DNA from 4 places in the Yersinia entomophaga genome. Region 2 is predicted to be linked to each of the others. Evidence: predicted binding sites of a transcription regulator. Region 2 holds the regulator's gene; each other region holds the start of a gene.

Region 1 (3,158 bases), 400 kb from region 2:
CCTATTAATCGGGTAAAACCGGCTTCGTCCATTTTTTCATTAAGCGTCTGGTAATCGCTTTCTTCGGCATTATGCAATTTAACACTCACGGTAAAGTAAGGCATAGAAATCCATTTATTTAGTGCGGGATAATATGCTGTATATCATGATGGGCGGCTTTTTATTATGACCGAGATCGAATTGCTGAGAATTAAGCAGGATGCGTTAAGGTAGGTGGCGGTTATTTGTACGAATCATTACGGCAAGCAGGATAATAATGAAGAGAAAAGAAGAGAAAAGAAGGGAAGAAAAGAGAAAGGAAGAAAAGAGAAAGGAAGGGAAGAGAGGAACAGTGCCAGTGCTCTGAGAAGTTAAAGACCAATCACCCATCGGTTACGACCACCGTGTTTAGCCGAGTAGCAGGCAATATCTGCCTGACGCAACGCCTGAACCGTGGATTCGGTTTGTTGGGTTAGATTGATATTATCGTAAGTAAAAAACAGGAAATTTGGCTTAAGGGATGTTTTTTAAGATAAAACGCATTCTAACTGCGTTTGTGGGCTATAAACTCGAATCGTTAATAGCGCCATATGCAGAGGCGATTAATCTTAGTGATGTGATTGCGTTGAGTGGTTACATTTATATTGTGGTGAACGGTGCGCGAAACGAATCAGCGTCTGTTCAATTTCTTATCTAAATTATTGACGCGCTGTAATGGGCAGGTAGAGCAAATTTCCAATCCATTCAAACGATAGCGTAAACAGCAAAGTCGGCGCTCAATTCTTATATTGCCACTTTTCTCCGTGACCTGACGAACAGGCTGAAACAGCTTGTTTTTGCTGCCGTCGGACAGGGTACGTAAAGCGAGAAAATGCTCGGCAATTTGCGTATTTGCCTGCTGTTCCTGCGCCATTTTTATTCCCTGATACAGACGAATCCCCGCGTTATTCCAAAACAGGCTTTCGCCCATACCCGCCAGTTGGCTCAGAGTACCGCAAACCGGTGTCAGATGATCTTGCACCAACTGCTGAAAACGACGTTCAGGGTCTTGTTGGGTTACTTGATGACCCGAATGGGAAAGAATAAAGCTTTCAACCACGCCGGCTTCATTGAGCGTCAGGCCGATATGCTCCGGTAAAATGGGCAACTGCCAGTTGAACTGCAAATTAATCCGCATCCACGGCCCCAACAGGCGGGCAAAGTACCATTGCGACCATTTTGATACCAAAGCTGCGCGATCTTCATTCGAATGAAGATTCAGCAGGGGCGAGATCAAGGTGAGTGCGCGTTCAGGCGTATATAAAGCACCGGCAGAAAAAGTCTCGCGTTGTCTCGAGGCTGCAGACGGAAAGTACTGTTCAATGGCTTCCTGTCGGGCGAGGCTGAGATTTTCTGCGGTTAGCGCCATAATAATCCTATTTAAAAACCTTATTCAAATCAGGCTTTGGGGCATCGGCTGACGAGTTCAGGCAAGCATAATAGGGGATAAGAATCATAATGAGAATCGTTTTTATATCCAGAGTGAGATTTCCCGCTTCCGGTGGTTGCAAGGGGTCGCATTGCTGTCGTTTGGCACATTTTCCTATGGTTCAACGCCACGACATCTGAATCTCAACCACATTATTGCATTGCGTGGGAATGCCTTCGTTCGAACGATTTTGGCGCTGGACGCAATAGCGTGAGCGGTGGCAGACAAGCTGGATTACGGGCAATTTTTTCGGGTGCTCCGCGCTTTATCTATCTGTTACGTAAACAAATCTCGTAAAAGCATTCAAATTAATGAACATAAACGCTTGCAAAGTGTCACGTCGGCGGCATAATTCGTGAATTCTTATAATAAGCATTCGCATTTAGTTATTAACATTTAGGCATCAACCTTTAAATATTCGCATTAGCGATAACATCGCAAACTTTCAGGGAACACCAAATAATGAAAAGCACAGCAATAATCCGGGGCGGTAAAAATCGTTTAGCGCCGCGCCTTTTGTTTGTCATGATCGGCGCAGCCTTGGGCACGCTATCTGCGCCGCTAATGGCAGCCGATGAAACAGCGGTAGCAACCAAAGACGCCGCTAAGCCAGCTGCGGCAAAAGGTGGCGATACTATTACCGTCGTTGGCACGCAGGAAACTTTCCGCGCGGGCGGTAACGATCTGATTCCGACCTATCTGGACGGTCAGGTGGCGAACGGTGGCCGCATTGGTTTCCTCGGCCAGCAGGATGCTCGTAACGTTCCATTTAACGTTATCGGTTACACCTCTAAGCTGGTGGAAGATCAACAGGCACATACAATAGCTGAGGTCGTGAAAAATGATGCCTCGGTACAAAATGTACGCGGTTTCGGTAATGCCTCACAAAACTATCGGATTCGTGGTTTTAATCTGGATGGTGATGATATTTCATTCGGCGGCCTGTTCGGCGTATTGCCGCGTCAGGTTGTTGACACCAGCATGATCGAACGCGTTGAAGTATTCAAAGGCCCAAACGTTTTTGTGAACGGTATTTCGCCGAGCGGTAGCGGCGTTGGCGGGATGATTAACCTTGAACCTAAACGCGCCGGTGATACGCCATTGACTCGCGTTAGTCTGGATTATACTTCCTCATCCAAAGTGGGCGGGGCGCTGGATGTGGGGCGTCGCTTTGGTGACAATGATCAGTTTGGCGTGCGTGTGAATATGCTGCATCGCGAAGGGGAGACGGCAATCCATGACCAGAAAGAGCGTACCACCGCACTTTCTACCGGCTTGGATTATCGTGGCGATCGCGCCCGTACTTCCATCGATGTGGGTTATCAGAAACAAACCGTACACGGCATGCGTACCGATGTTGCGGTAGGCGCCGCGACCGTTATTCCTGAACCGCCGGCGGCGACTTTGAATTATGGTCAGCAGTGGGTTTATACCGACATGGCGACCACCTTTGGTATGCTGCGCAGTGAATATGACCTAAGTCATAACTGGACCGTCTATGGTTCTGTTGGTGCCAGTCGTAACGAAGAAACCGGCCAGTATGGCTCACCTACACTGACGGATAACAACGGCAACGCGACTATTAGCCGCCTGTACGTGCCTTATACCTCGGATTCTATTGCCGCGTTAGGCGGGGTTCGCGGTCATTTCGATACTGGTTTGGTCACGCATAAAGTGAATATTGGTTATGCGGCCAACTATCGTAAAGCGA
Region 2 (3,158 bases):
ATAACATCCTCAACCAATACCGGGCTGAGCTGCGCATGATCGATAGATTTAAACTGTGCCAAGTTCTTTTTCAGGCTATCCAAGGCCAGATTGGAGGATTTCAGCTCACGATCGGCATCTGCGCTATTCCCTGCCAGACGATAATCCACTGAACGACTCAATCGGGTCACCATACGGAAATACTGATCGGTTCCCTGATTGACCAAGCTGATGTTATCGACCAAAACGCTATTCGCGTTTGAGGCTTGAGTTAACTCATTGAGTGATAATAATGTGTAAGCTGAAACTCCGCCCCAGAGCAAGCTAAATGCCCCGAGAACCCAAAGTAACGCTGCCCTGATGGTGATATTTTTCAAAAACTGCATGTTCGTTCCTTTTCTATTTATTGTCGGATTGTTGCCACAAAATTCTGGTGGAGTTTGATGACCGAAAAGCGATTTAGGACGTTCCATACAGCCAACGACTTCTCCTTCCTCATCAAAAATCGATTTGACAAGGCCCTCCTTGGCACCGCAATCGAAACCCGCGGGTTTCAATTCGGTTATCGGCAATCGTCTGCCAAGGTTGAGCGGTAGATGAAAATTTTATATCGCATAAACTTGATATAAGCAGAGAGATGTTTTCTGGCATGATGACGGCCTATTGGAAATAGTCAGTCTGAGGACTTAATTCCTTATTTCTATTAAGGATTTAGTCACCTGCGTAGTCCCTGATGACTCTTTTTTGAAACAATGGCTTAGCAATCAGCCTGTTAATAAAATCAGATGAGTCAGCCTCAGCAAAAAGGCGCTTTCCACAAGCACGATGAAAAATGTGTTATATTGTGGAGCAGCAGGCTCCACAACTAACGTAACTAATTGAATTCAAAGGTATAAATTTCATATGGCAACTGTAGGCATTTTCTTTGGCAGCGACACAGGCAATACCGAAAACATTGCCAAGATGATCCAAAAGCTACTGGGCAAAGACGTTGCAGAGGTTCACGACATTGCCAAAAGCAGCAAAGAAGATTTAGAGCAATTCGATATTTTGCTGATCGGGATCCCAACCTGGTACTACGGCGAAGCACAGTGTGATTGGGATGATTTCTTCCCAACGCTGGAAGAGATCGATTTCAATGGCAAGCTGGTTGCCCTGTTTGGCTGTGGCGATCAGGAAGACTATGCGGAATATTTCTGTGATGCCATGGGCACAGTACGTGACATCATCGAACCGCGTGGCGCAGCCATTGTCGGTCATTGGCCAACCGCAGGCTACCATTTCGAAGCGTCAAAAGGTCTGGCGGATGACGATCACTTTATCGGCTTGGCTATCGATGAAGACCGTCAACCAGAGCTGACCAACGAACGCGTTGAAGCTTGGGTAAAACAAATCAGCGAAGAACTGAGTCTGTCAGATATCGTGGGTTAATCTGCCTAACATGCCCTGAATTGCCTGGTTTGCGATCAGGGCATGGTTCTCCATTCTGGTGCGTAAATGTGCGGCAAAAACCCCACAAAAATAGATGATAATAAGGCGTTAACGAAACTAAACAGTTTTAAATTTGTAAGTTCCGTCGCCATCACTGTACACTAGGGCTATCTGTTCTCCCCGTTCATCAATACGCTGCATGATTAATCTTGCAAAGTGTGCAATTATATCTTTGTTAATAACCTACGGTTTTCATTTTGAGCTACCGGTTCTATAATGAGACGCAATTATATTTTTGTGCCTACCGATGTCATAGGCTGAACAGCCTCAATTTGAATAACAAAGTAACAGGACTGAATCCGCATGACTGACAACAACAGAGCATTAAAGAACGCTGGCCTTAAGGTAACGCTTCCGCGCCTGAAGATTTTGGAAGTGCTGCAAAAGCCAGATTGCCATCACGTCAGTGCGGAAGATCTTTATAAAAAGCTGATCGATATGGGTGAAGAGATTGGTCTGGCCACGGTTTACCGCGTACTTAACCAGTTTGACGACGCCGGTATTGTCACCCGCCATAATTTCGAAGGTGGCAAGTCTGTCTTTGAACTGACCCAACAGCATCATCACGATCACCTGATTTGCCTGGATTGTGGCAAAGTGATCGAGTTCAGCGATGAATCCATTGAAGTCCGCCAACGTGAAATCGCAACTCAGCACGGTATCAAGCTGACGAATCACAGCCTGTATTTATACGGTCACTGTGAAGGCGGCGATTGCCGTGAAGATGAGACTTTGCACGACAAAAAATAAGATCTGATTCATCAGATCCGAGTATCAGACCACCCTTCTCTAAGTCGTAAAATACACTTGGAAAATGCGTGGTCTTTTTTTTACTCCTCATAAATCTATTTTCCTTCTCCGCCTATTGTTATTTAGCGTTCAAATAAACAGATTAAATTTCAATTATTTTGGGCCTAAGTCATCTTTATCTAAAATAAGGCTCAGCGACTAAAAACGTTCGCAAATAATTACACTAAATAACAGGCAAAAAAAAACCCCGGGGGCACCGGGGAAATTACCATCAACTCAACTTAAACAGGAGATAACTAGACACAGCTTAATAACACTCAGTTTAACAACAGGTTAATTTGGCCCCAATTGCTCAGGGCCGATACTACAACTAGACGGATAATTACAAAGTTGCGCTAACGACTTCAGCACGACTGTTGCGCTTACCGTCCGGACTGGCAGAACGAATCATCACTTCGCCACTGACCTTCGGCTGGTTTTTGATATCGTATTTCTGCCATTGCTGACCACCGTCAACGGAGTATTCTATGGTCAGCCCCGGCAGGCTAACGTTAGCCTCCAATAAGCCGCCCTGAACACGCGCTCCCGGCACTGGCAGGCGATACGAGATACCGGCCTTATCCAGTTTTGCCAACTCGCGCTGACCCATAATATTGGCAAAACGCTGCCAATCGGCACTTAACGCCTGAGTATCCACATGATGGGTTTCTCCACCTTTGTACTCGCGGCCCGCTTTATAATCCTGCTCCCAAGGTGCGCGATGCCAAGCACGTTCTGCCAACGGCAGCGCTCGTGGGAACATCATGTATTCCATTTGATCGTCCGTACGTACAGTTTCATTCCACGACTGACCTGAAATACCGTGAACACCCGGCCAAGGCTTATCACTCTTGGCGCTGAAATGGTTACCATCGCGGTCAACGGAAGTTTCAGCGTTC
Region 3 (3,158 bases), 1.1 Mb from region 2:
TATTGGGATGGTGGATTTACCGCTGCTCTCGACGCCGACCCTGAAACAGGCGCTTTCCGGCCACTATGCCAGCACGATGACGATGGAACAGTTGGAAAAACTGAGTGATGAAGAACGTAGCCATCATGTGCTAATTGTACAGGATCCTTTTACCAGTTATTACGATGCACAGGTGGTGGCTGATTTTGTTCGATTGGTAGAAAAACTCGGTTTTAATCCGGTCTTGCTGCCGTTTTCGCCTAATGGTAAAGCCCAACATATCAAAGGTTTTTTACAGCGATTCGCTAAAACTGCGACTAAAACCGCCGAGTTCCTTAATCGAATTTCCTTATTAGGCATGCCGCTGGTGGGCGTCGATCCGGCCTTGGTACTGTGCTATCGCGATGAATATCAGGAAATGCTTGGAGAGCGTCGCGGTCACTTTAAGGTGCAACTGGTACATGAATGGTTACAGACGACATTGCCGGATAGCCCAGCGCAGCCATTGAACGATGAACCTTGGTATTTGTTTGGCCACTGTACTGAAAGCACCGCGCTACCGGCCAGCGGGCAGCAGTGGGCGGGGATATTTTCACGCTACGGCGCGCGGCTGGAAAACGTCAGCGTTGGCTGTTGCGGTATGGCGGGCACCTACGGTCACGAATCGAAGAATCTCCATAACTCGATCGGAATTTATGAACTATCATGGCAGCAGGCATTGCAGAAATTGCCGGAAAAACGCTGTCTGGCAACGGGTTATTCATGCCGTAGCCAGGTAAAACGAATGGAAGGAAATAGCCTCAGGCATCCGTTACAGGCTCTATTGGAGATAGTTTAATGCTTTGGAAACGAGCAGCTACGCTGGCAGACTTGAATCAAGTGGGTGAAGGTTGCATGGTGTCCCATTTGGGCATCGAAATTACCCGCATCGGGGACAATGAAATCGAAGGGACAATGCCGGTGGATCACCGCACGCGCCAGCCTTTTGGCCTACTGCACGGCGGGGCGTCTGTGGTGTTGGCGGAATCGCTGGGCTCAATGGCGGGTTATCTATCCACCGAATGTGATCAACAGGTGGTAGGGTTGGAAATTAATGCCAACCACCTGAGAGCGGTGCGGGAAGGGGTGGTTCGCGGCGTGTGTCGGGCGGTTCACGCTGGCCGTACTCATCAGGTTTGGCAGATCGAGATTTTCGATCAGCAGGATCGGCTTTGCTGTACATCACGTCTCACTACGGCAATTTTAGGCAGCTAGCGTCTGTCTTCATTTTGCCTAATCTGAAGCGGTATTTTCAGAACCGGACAGCGCCGGTTCTGAATATTTCTTAATCCTTGTCAGACACAGTTTCCTTTCATTCAATCCCTTACCCGCGAACGGCTTATTTTTTCACGATCAAATCGGTCACTTTTTGCCGTAGAGGTTTCCTCCGAGGGGGATTTTCGGCTAAAGTTAGCGTAGAAATAGGTATTTCCTATGAATGTTTAAAATTATTAGAAGTAAAGGGAAATTGGCCTCTAATAATGCAGGGTTTTCAGTTATTATTATGAAATATATTGTGTGATTTCATAATGATAATATTGTGCGACTCTCTTCCGTTTTTTCTGGCCATCGCAGCGTTCCTTATAGGTTGCCGCCTCACCCGGGGTTAAAAAGGCACTTTTCTTAATATCCCTGCAAAACAAACGGTTGAAGTGATAATTATTATCACTACCATTGTGAACAATCTGTGTTGACGCCGAGTGAGGTTCAACCAGCATAATAACAACTAATAAGGTTGTTGAGATAGATAAGGTAGGTCATATGCAACAGGATACAGTTGGTACATTTTCACTCGACGACAATGATTGGCAGGGCGTCACCATTACTGACAGTGCCGCCGCGCAGATTGCCCGCTTAATGCAGCAAGATCCCGAAGTGAAAGGGCTGCATCTGGGCGTTAAACAATCCGGCTGCGCCGGGTTTGCCTACGTGATGGACATGGCAAAAAACCCTGCCAATGACGATCTGGTTTTCGAGCATGGCGAAGCCAAAATTTTTGTACCGTTAAAAGCGATGCCTTTTATTGATGGCACGGAAGTAGATTATGTCCGCGAAGGGCTGAATCAGATCTTTAAATTTAATAATCCTAAAGCTCAGCATGCCTGCGGTTGTGGCGAGAGTTTTGGCGTTTGAGTGATGTAAACGAAATGACACGAAGCAATGTAGAAGTTCCAGATGATGTGCAGGCTTGGGTCAGTGATGGTCGTTACAAAGAAGGCTTCTTTACCCATTTAGCCACCGATGAGTTGGCCAAAGGCATCAACGAAGATGTGGTGCGAGCGATTTCGGCCAAACGTAACGAACCTGAGTGGATGCTGGAATTCCGTCTCGGTGCTTATCGAAGCTGGCTGGAGATGGAAGAACCGCATTGGCTGAAAGCCCACTATCAAAGCCTGGATTATCAGGATTACAGCTATTACTCGGCACCATCTTGCGGTAGCTGCGATGACAACTGCGGTTCCCAACCCGGCGCAGTGCAGCAGCCGACCGACGGCGAAGATCTCGGCACCGCCGCCAATGATTATCTCACCGCAGAAGTGGAAAACGCCTTTGCCCAGTTAGGGGTTCCGGTTCGTGAAGGGGCGGAAGTGGCGGTAGATGCGATTTTTGATTCGGTTTCGGTCGCCACCACTTATCGTGAAAAACTGGCTGGCCACGGGATTATTTTCTGCTCTTTTGGTGAAGCAATTCAGGAATTCCCGGATCTGGTTCGCAAATACCTCGGCAGTGTAGTGCCCGCCAAAGATAACTTCTTTGCCGCATTGAACGCCGCCGTGGCTTCGGACGGCACCTTCGTATACGTGCCGAAAGGCGTGCGTTGCCCGATGGAGCTTTCTACCTACTTCCGGATTAACGCGGCGAAAACCGGCCAGTTCGAACGCACCATTCTGATTGCCGATGAAGACAGCTACGTAAGCTATATCGAAGGCTGTTCTGCGCCGGTGCGTGATACCTATCAGTTGCATGCGGCGGTGGTGGAAGTGATTCTGCACAAAAATGCCGAAGTGAAATATTCCACGGTGCAAAACTGGTTTGCCGGTACGGCCAGCACCGGCGGCATTCTCAACTTTGTTACCAAGCGCGCTCTGTGTGAAGGGGAAGGTTCAAAAATGTCGTGGACTCAGTCGGAAACCGGCTCG
Region 4 (3,158 bases), 1.9 Mb from region 2:
AGCCACTTCAGGGCGCTGCGCCAGCCAGTTGGCAACGTCTATACCGTTAGCTTCGTGCTGTTTCAGGCGCACACTTAACGTCCGCAGGCCGCGGCTAGCCAGATAGGCACTGTCGGCATCCACCATTTGCCCCATGAGATATGAGTCTTCCCGCAGTTGTTCCCAGCAGCGCGCGTTGGCTACGGCGATGCCCAGCATGGCGTCAGAATGGCCGATCAGATATTTGGTGCCGGACTGAATGGAAATATCGATATCAAAATCAAGAGGTTTGAATAACACGCCCGCCGCCCAGGTGTTATCCATCATGATAATCACTTTTGGTGAAACGGCGCGAATGGCGCGCACCATCGCGGGAATATCCTGTATTTCCATAGTGATAGAGCCGGGCGACTCTAAAAACACCACTTTGGTATTAGGCTGAACCAACTTACCCACGGCGCTGCCGATCAGTGGATCGAAATAGCTGGTACTGACCTGCATCCGCGACAGGATTTTATCGCAAAAACTCTGCGCTGGTTCGTAGGCCGATCCGGTCATCAATACATGATCGCCCGCGGATACGAAGGCCAGAATGGCATTGCTGATCGCCGCTGCGCCGCAAGGGTATAACACACAGCCCGCGCCACCTTCCAGTTCTGTCATGGCTTCCTGCAAGGCGAAGTGAGTCAATGTGCCGCGGCGACCGTAAAATAGTTCGCCTTTACCACGGTTAATTGTGGCGTGCTTTTTGGCTTTTACACTGTCAAAAACCAACGACGATGCGCGTTGAATCACAGGATTAACCGATCCCAGGGTGAATTTTTTACTGCGCCCTGCGCTGATCAACGTGGTTTCTAATTTTTTTGAAGACATACGGGCGCTCACCTTGCTTGGTTAGTGTCGGTCTGGATTGATTGCCAGCCATTATCTGATTGGTTATTTATTTAAATTAGCATGATGAACATTTGATGTAGTGCGCTTTTAGCCGGATGGCGTTTAAAGAGGGGGAGCCGCTGTTTAAGGCGGTTTACGCACAAAAAAATGCTGCAAAACGCACAGAAAGTAATGGTTTATTGGTAAAGAAAATCGACGGCGAGTGAGTTTTATGTGAATAAAACCCTATGGTTGTTACTTGTTTAGCCCAAGTGTTATCAGCGTTTGAAGCAGGCTGGCGATGAAAAACAGCGGTCTGGGCGGCGAGTTTGCCTTAATTATCTTTTAGATAGAAAAATTGGCTCAAATAATAATGATAATTACTATCAATCCGTCATTTGTTTGATATGATCCGCCACTGATTTCGTCCTTAAATTGATATGCATATTGGGTGGAGGCGCAGCGTGAAAACAGCTGGCAAAGTTATGGAACATAAATCATTCGCCGCAAACCAGGGTCGGGGAGTGAAGTTAGGGCGCGGCGTTATGGCGCTCTTGTTAATCGCAGGTTTATCTGGCCCGGCATTAGCAGCCCCAGGTAATAGCAGTGCAGTTGCCGCTGGCGTGGCGCCCGCGTCAACGCAGCACACCGCCGCGGTTTCAACTCCGCTGCCGCAGCCGGAGTTAACCTCTGTCGCAACGCCGGATGCCGCTCCTGCTCCTGCGCTACAATCTGTGACTCCGGCGGCGCCTGCTGCTCCACAAGGTCTGGCGATGGATTTGTCCGTTTGGGGTATGTACCAGCATGCAGACGTAGTGGTGAAAGCCGTGATGATTGGTCTGGTGCTGGCGTCGGTTGTTACCTGGACTATTTTATTCTCTAAAGGTATGGAATTGTACCGCGCCCGTCGTCGCCTGCGTCATGAGCACATTGTGCTCGGCTCGGCGACTAATCTGAGCGACGCTTTGGCGCAGGCCGAAGATTTTGCGCCGGAAAGCATCAGTGGCATGTTGCTGCGCGAAGCGGAAAACGAGCGTCAGCTATCGGCAGAATCCACTGATAATGGCGGTATCAAAGAGCGCGCCTCTTTCCGCCTGGAGCGTCGTGTGGCTGCCGTGAGCCGTCAGATGGGCAAAGGAACCGGCTTCCTGGCGACTATCGGGGCTATCTCTCCGTTCGTCGGTTTGTTCGGCACCGTTTGGGGCATCATGAACAGCTTTATTGGCATCGCTCATTCGCAAACCACCAATTTGGCGGTGGTGGCTCCAGGTATTGCCGAAGCCTTGCTGGCAACGGCATTAGGTCTGGTGGCGGCGATTCCTGCGGTAGTTATCTATAACATCTTTGCTCGCCTGATCGGAACTTACCGCGCTCACGTGGGTGATGTTGCCGCGCAAGCCTTGCTGTTATTGAGCCGCGATCTGGATCTGGCTAGCAGCACCGCAGAAAATAAATCATCAAGCCATGCTCAACAACTGCGTGCGGGGTGATTTATGGCAATGCACATGAATGAAAATCCTGATGAAAGCGGCGAATTACACGATATCAACGTAACGCCTTTCATTGATGTCATGCTGGTGCTATTGATTATCTTTATGGTGGCAGCGCCTTTGGCTACCGTAGACATCAAAGTGGATCTGCCTGCGTCCTCCGCCGCGCCGCAACCGCGTCCTGAGAAACCGGTGTTCCTGTCGGTGAAAGCCGATAACCAACTGTTCGTGGGCGAGCAGCAGGTTGACCGCGAAACGCTGGCCGTGGCGCTGGATAAGCGAACGCAGTCCAATAAGGAAACCACAATCTTCTTCCAGGCGGATAAGAGTGTGGATTACGAAACATTGATGAGCGTGATGGATTCGCTGCGGAAAGCCGGTTATCTCAAAGTGGGATTGGTCGGAATGGAAGCGGCTAACGCCCAGTAGGCGAAAGCGACAGGTTGCAAATAAAAAGCGCGGTTTGATACTGCGCTTTTTTATGTCTGAAATCAGGTAAACGTTCTGGTCAGAAATCCATATTAACCGCGTGCGTGAGCAGCGGCACGTTCTACCTGTTCATCGGTTGGACGCACTCCGGTGTAGAGAACAAACTGCTCAACGGCCTGAATCGCAATCACTTCTGCGCCGGTAATCACCTGCTTGCCCTGCTCTCGAGCGTAGCGAATCAATGGTGTTTCTGCTGGCAGAGCCACCACGTCAAACACAATCTTAGCCTGTTCAATGGTTGCCGGTTCAAAGGCTAGCGTCTCGGCTTCTGCGCCTCCGGCCATACCAATAGGCGTCACGTTGATTACCATATCGGCGGTCAAATCG

Evidence for each region. The regulator Fur, encoded in region 2, represses iron uptake genes when iron is present. The targets are predictions, from matches to a motif close to ATAATAATGAGAACNACTATCAA.
Region 1: fhuF (siderophore-iron reductase FhuF) is a predicted target of Fur. The motif match lies at 1,471-1,493, and genes of this name have one in related genera.
Region 3: sufA (Fe-S cluster assembly scaffold SufA) is a predicted target of Fur. The motif match lies at 1,671-1,693, and genes of this name have one in related genera.
Region 4: exbB (tonB-system energizer ExbB) is a predicted target of Fur. The motif match lies at 1,220-1,242, and genes of this name have one in related genera.

What each region holds. Positions count from the first base shown of each region.
Region 1 covers NZ_CP010029.1:4,139,582-4,142,739, forward strand. The annotation lists gene PL78_RS18580 (hypothetical protein) at 1-104, opposite strand, end outside; gene fhuF (siderophore-iron reductase FhuF) at 650-1,387, opposite strand; gene PL78_RS18590 (TonB-dependent receptor) at 1,910-3,158, shown strand, end outside.
Region 2 covers NZ_CP010029.1:261,909-265,066, reverse strand. The annotation lists gene PL78_RS01320 (methyl-accepting chemotaxis protein) at 1-365, opposite strand, end outside; gene fldA (flavodoxin FldA) at 883-1,410, shown strand; gene fur (ferric iron uptake transcriptional regulator) at 1,774-2,220, shown strand; gene PL78_RS01305 (beta-N-acetylhexosaminidase) at 2,603-3,158, opposite strand, start outside.
Region 3 covers NZ_CP010029.1:1,342,454-1,345,611, reverse strand. The annotation lists gene ydiJ (D-2-hydroxyglutarate dehydrogenase YdiJ) at 1-817, shown strand, start outside; gene PL78_RS06030 (hotdog fold thioesterase) at 817-1,233, shown strand; gene sufA (Fe-S cluster assembly scaffold SufA) at 1,780-2,151, shown strand; gene sufB (Fe-S cluster assembly protein SufB) at 2,166-3,158, shown strand, end outside.
Region 4 covers NZ_CP010029.1:2,150,967-2,154,124, reverse strand. The annotation lists gene metC (cystathionine beta-lyase) at 1-852, opposite strand, end outside; gene exbB (tonB-system energizer ExbB) at 1,317-2,342, shown strand; gene exbD (TonB system transport protein ExbD) at 2,346-2,771, shown strand; gene PL78_RS09805 (shikimate 5-dehydrogenase) at 2,864-3,158, opposite strand, start outside.